Regions from separate parts of the Bradyrhizobium sp. WYCCWR 12699 genome, predicted to be linked through region 1. Evidence: predicted binding sites of a transcription regulator. Region 1 holds the regulator's gene; the other holds the start of a gene.
What was found. Region 1 encodes HrcA, which represses chaperone genes, less so after heat shock. Its sites were predicted from a motif close to GTTAGCACTCNCNNNNNGNGAGTGCTAAC; they were not measured.
Positions count from the first base shown of each region.

Region 2: groES (co-chaperone GroES) is a predicted target of HrcA. The motif match lies at 775-803, and genes of this name have one in related genera.

Region 1 covers NZ_JAVTJN010000030.1:736,658-738,856, reverse strand. The annotation lists gene rph (ribonuclease PH) at 1-248, opposite strand, end outside; gene hrcA (heat-inducible transcriptional repressor HrcA) at 454-1,542, shown strand; gene grpE (nucleotide exchange factor GrpE) at 1,638-2,199, shown strand, end outside.
Region 2 covers NZ_JAVTJN010000032.1:298,349-300,547, forward strand. The annotation lists gene RPS27_RS16240 (hypothetical protein) at 58-579, opposite strand; gene groES (co-chaperone GroES) at 896-1,192, shown strand; gene groL (chaperonin GroEL) at 1,310-2,199, shown strand, end outside.

The DNA of each region.
Region 1 (2,199 bases):
TGCTTGCCGGCGGCGGCCTCGCGGCGGGTGCGTTCGGAGGTTGCGCGCGGCAGCATGCCGTATTCGGCGGTGACCCAGCCGCGGCCCTGGCCCTTCAGCCACGGCGGCAGGCGGTCTTCCAGCGTGGCGGTGACGAGCACATGGGTGTCGCCGAACTTCACCAGGCACGAGCCTTCCGCATATTTGACCACGCCGCGCTCCAGCGTCACGGGGCGCAATTCGTCGGGCGCACGGCGGCTTGGCCGCATGGGAAATCCTCCAAAACTCACGGGATAAGGCTGTTGGCGGTGCTTGTAGGGGGGGTGAGGGTGGGCGGCAAGGGCTTATTCATCCCCCGATTTCTCCCTCGATTCCTCTCTCGATTCCTGCCCTGATTCCGGGTCCGCAAACGCCACGCTTGTCAGACGCCTCGGGGATAGACAAATTATGAGTATCTGAGAGGAGTTACAGTCTGTGGCCCATCACGATCCGATCCATCTGATCGCGCCGCGCGCAGGCCTTGCCCAGCTCAACGAGCGTTCCCGTGACATTTTTCGTCAAATTGTCGAAAGTTATCTCGCGACCGGTGAGCCCGTCGGCTCGCGCAATATCTCGCGCCTGATCGCGATGCCGCTGTCGCCGGCCTCGGTCCGCAACGTCATGGCCGACCTGGAACAGCTCGGCTTGATCTATGCGCCGCACACCTCCGCCGGCCGGCTGCCGACGGAACTCGGCCTGCGCTTCTTCGTCGACGCCCTGATGCAGGTCGGCGACCTCAACGAGGCCGAGCGGCAGTCGATCCAGAGCCAGCTCACGTCCGTCGGTCAGGCGCATTCGGTCGAGGCCGCGCTGGACCAGGCGCTGACGCGGCTGTCGGGCTTGACCCGGGCCGCCGCGGTGGTGCTGACGCCAAAATCCAATGCGCGGCTGAAGCACATCGAATTCGTCCGTCTGGAACCGGAGAAAGCGCTGGTCATCCTCGTCGGTGAGGACGGCCAGGTCGAGAACCGGGTGCTGACGCTGCCCCCCGGAGTTCCCTCCTCGGCGATCACCGAAGCCGGCAATTTCCTCAATGCGCGAATCCGCGGCCGGACCCTGGCGGAAGCGCGGCTCGAGCTCGAGACGGCGTTGGGCGAGGCCCGCGCCGAGCTCGATCAGCTGGCACAGAAGGTGATTTCCGCCGGGATCGCCAGCTGGTCCGGCGGTGAGAACGAGGACCGCCAGCTCATCGTGCGCGGCCACGCCAATCTGCTGGAGGATTTGCACGCGCTGGAGGATCTGGAGCGGGTCCGCCTGCTGTTCGACGACCTCGAGACCAAGCGCGGCGTGATCGATCTGCTCGGCCGGGCCGAGACGGCCGAGGGCGTGCGCATCTTCATCGGCAGCGAGAACAAGCTGTTTTCGCTGTCGGGGTCTTCCACCATCATCTCGCCCTATCGGGATGCCGCCGGCCACATCGTCGGTGTCCTGGGCGTGATCGGGCCGACGCGGCTGAATTATGCCCGCGTGATCCCGACCGTGGACTACGCCGCTCGCATCGTCAGCCGCCTATTGGGGGGCTGATCGGGTTCGATCCGATCACGGCCGCTTGATTTTCGCGGCTCAAAGCACGATATCCGGGCCAACAATCCCTGGAAACGAGTTCGAGATAAGAGCCGATGACCGATCGAGACCGGCAACCCGAAGACGCGGCCGCGCCGACTGGCGAGCCCGTGGTGTCGAAGCCCTACATCATGCCCGACGATCCCGAGCCAGGCTCGGTCGAGAGCTTGCAGAAGGAAGTCGCCGAGGCGCGCGATCGCACGCTGCGGACGCTGGCCGAGATGGAGAATTTGCGCAAGCGCACCACCAAGGAAGTCGCCGACGCCCGCCTCTACGGCATTACCGGCTTTGCCCGCGATGTGCTCGACATCGCCGACAATCTCCAGCGCGCGCTCGATGCCGTTCCACCCGAGGCTCGCGCCGCCGCCGATCCCGGCCTGATCTCGCTGATCGAGGGCGTTGAGCTCACCGAGCGGTCGCTGCTCAACGCGCTGGAAAAGCACGGCGTGAAGAAGCTCGATCCGCAGGGCCTGAAGTTCGATCCGAATTTCCACCAGGCGATGTATGAAGTGCCCGATCCATCGGTGCCTTCGGGCACCGTGGTCCAGATCATGCAGGCCGGCTACACCATCGGCGATCGCGTGCTGCGTCCGGCCTTGGTCGGCGTCGCCAAGGGCG
Region 2 (2,199 bases), on a different contig from region 1:
TGGCTGTATCACCAGCAACATCCCCCCTCTCACACAAGAGGAGAGGGGAAGAGCAAATCACGCTCTCGGCGCGCAGCGGACGTAGACCATGTTGCCGTAGCGGGTGGCGGCGTCCTTGTCGATGAAGCGGGTGATCAGGACGCGGCCGTCGAAGGAGACGATTTCGCGGTCCTGCTCGCCGGGGGTGGGTCCCGCCGGTCCGATGTAGTTCTTGCCGCTCGGCGAGCCCTTCAGCCGCAGCTCCTGCGGCGTCGCCTGGTCGGCCAGATGCATGATCACGCCGCCGGAGGAACCGGCGGTGATCACGTAAGGGTTCTTGCACTGGGCCCGGGCGGCCGCCTCGGTGCGGGCGCGGTCGGCCGGGTTCTGGAACGAGGCCAGGCCCCAACGGCCCACGATCTCGTCGGCGCGAATGGTCGCAGGCATTTCGGGAGCAACGCCCGACTCGGCGTCGGGCGGCGGCGAGGACGACGAGAAGGACGGCAGGCTCATGCCGCCGCCGCAGGCGCCCAGCAGCAGCGCCAGACAAGAGGCGGCCGCCAGATTGGCAACCGTGCGCGCGTGAGCTGAACTGATCATGGCATTCCCCCGGACAAAACCATGGCCGCACCCCTCCCGCAGCCAAGCGCAAAAAAGCTGCCGGAGCAATGACGTCCTTTGATACGTCTGCGCCCCGAACAAGTTTCCAATGCCAACATCCTATATCCGCCTCAACAACCGCTTAACCACCTTTGCTTGACAGGATCGCGGCCAAGCCATATTTCCGGGCCCACTATTAGCACTCGGAAAGCCCGATTGCTAAGCGCGCCGTTCGATCCTCGGGATAGGGGCCGGACGGAAGCGCCGCCCCACCCACTTCCACACCTTCCGAAGCGAGCCTCCAAAGGGAAACGTCATGGCTAAATCCAAATTTCGTCCGCTGCATGACCGTGTCGTGGTCAAACGTATCGACGCCGAGGAAAAGACCAAGGGCGGCATCATCATTCCCGACACCGCCAAGGAAAAGCCGTCCCAGGGCGAAATCGTCGCCGTCGGCCCCGGCGGCCGTGACGAGGCCGGCAAGCTGGTCCCCATCGACCTCAAGGTCGGCGACCGCGTGCTGTTCGGCAAGTGGTCGGGCACCGAGGTCAAGATCGACAACGAAGACCTCCTGATCATGAAGGAGTCGGACATCATGGGCGTTCTGGCCTAAGGCCATCCGCCTGAACAGCCGCTGAATGTGATGCCCGGATCCGAGCGGTCCGGGCATCCATCATTCCGCCCGACAGCACAAGACAAGACACATCACGAAACACGAGGGACTGCAGACATGGCTGCCAAAGACGTCAAATTTTCCGGGGACGCGCGCGAACGCATGCTGCGCGGCGTCGACATCCTCGCCAACGCCGTCAAGGTGACGCTCGGCCCAAAGGGCCGCAACGTCGTCATCGAGAAATCGTTCGGCGCGCCCCGCATCACCAAGGACGGCGTCACCGTCGCCAAGGAGATCGAGCTCGAGGACAAGTTCGAGAACATGGGCGCCCAGATGGTGCGTGAGGTCGCCTCCAAGACCAACGACCTCGCCGGCGACGGCACCACCACCGCGACCGTGCTGGCCCAGGCCATCGTGCGCGAGGGCGCCAAGGCGGTTGCCGCCGGCATGAACCCGATGGACCTCAAGCGCGGCATCGACAGCGCGGTGGCCGCCGTCATCAAGGACATCGAGAAGCGCGCCAAGCCGGTCGCCGCCTCCTCCGAGGTCGCCCAGGTCGGCACCATCTCGGCCAATGGCGATGCCGCCATCGGCAAGATGATCGCCCAGGCGATGCAGAAGGTCGGCAACGAGGGCGTCATCACCGTCGAAGAGAACAAGTCGCTCGACACCGAAGTCGACATCGTCGAGGGCATGAAGTTCGACCGCGGCTATCTCAGCCCCTACTTCGTCACCAACCCCGAGAAGATGACCGCCGAGCTCGAGGACGCCTACATCCTCCTGCACGAGAAGAAGCTCTCGGGCCTGCAGGCCATGCTGCCGGTGCTGGAAGCCGTGGTGCAGTCGGGCAAGCCGCTCGTCATCATCGCGGAGGACGTCGAGGGCGAGGCGCTGGCCACGCTGGTCGTCAACCGGCTCCGTGGCGGCCTGAAGGTGGCCGCGGTGAAGGCGCCGGGCTTCGGTGATCGCCGCAAAGCCATGCTCGAGGATCTCGCCATCCTCACCGG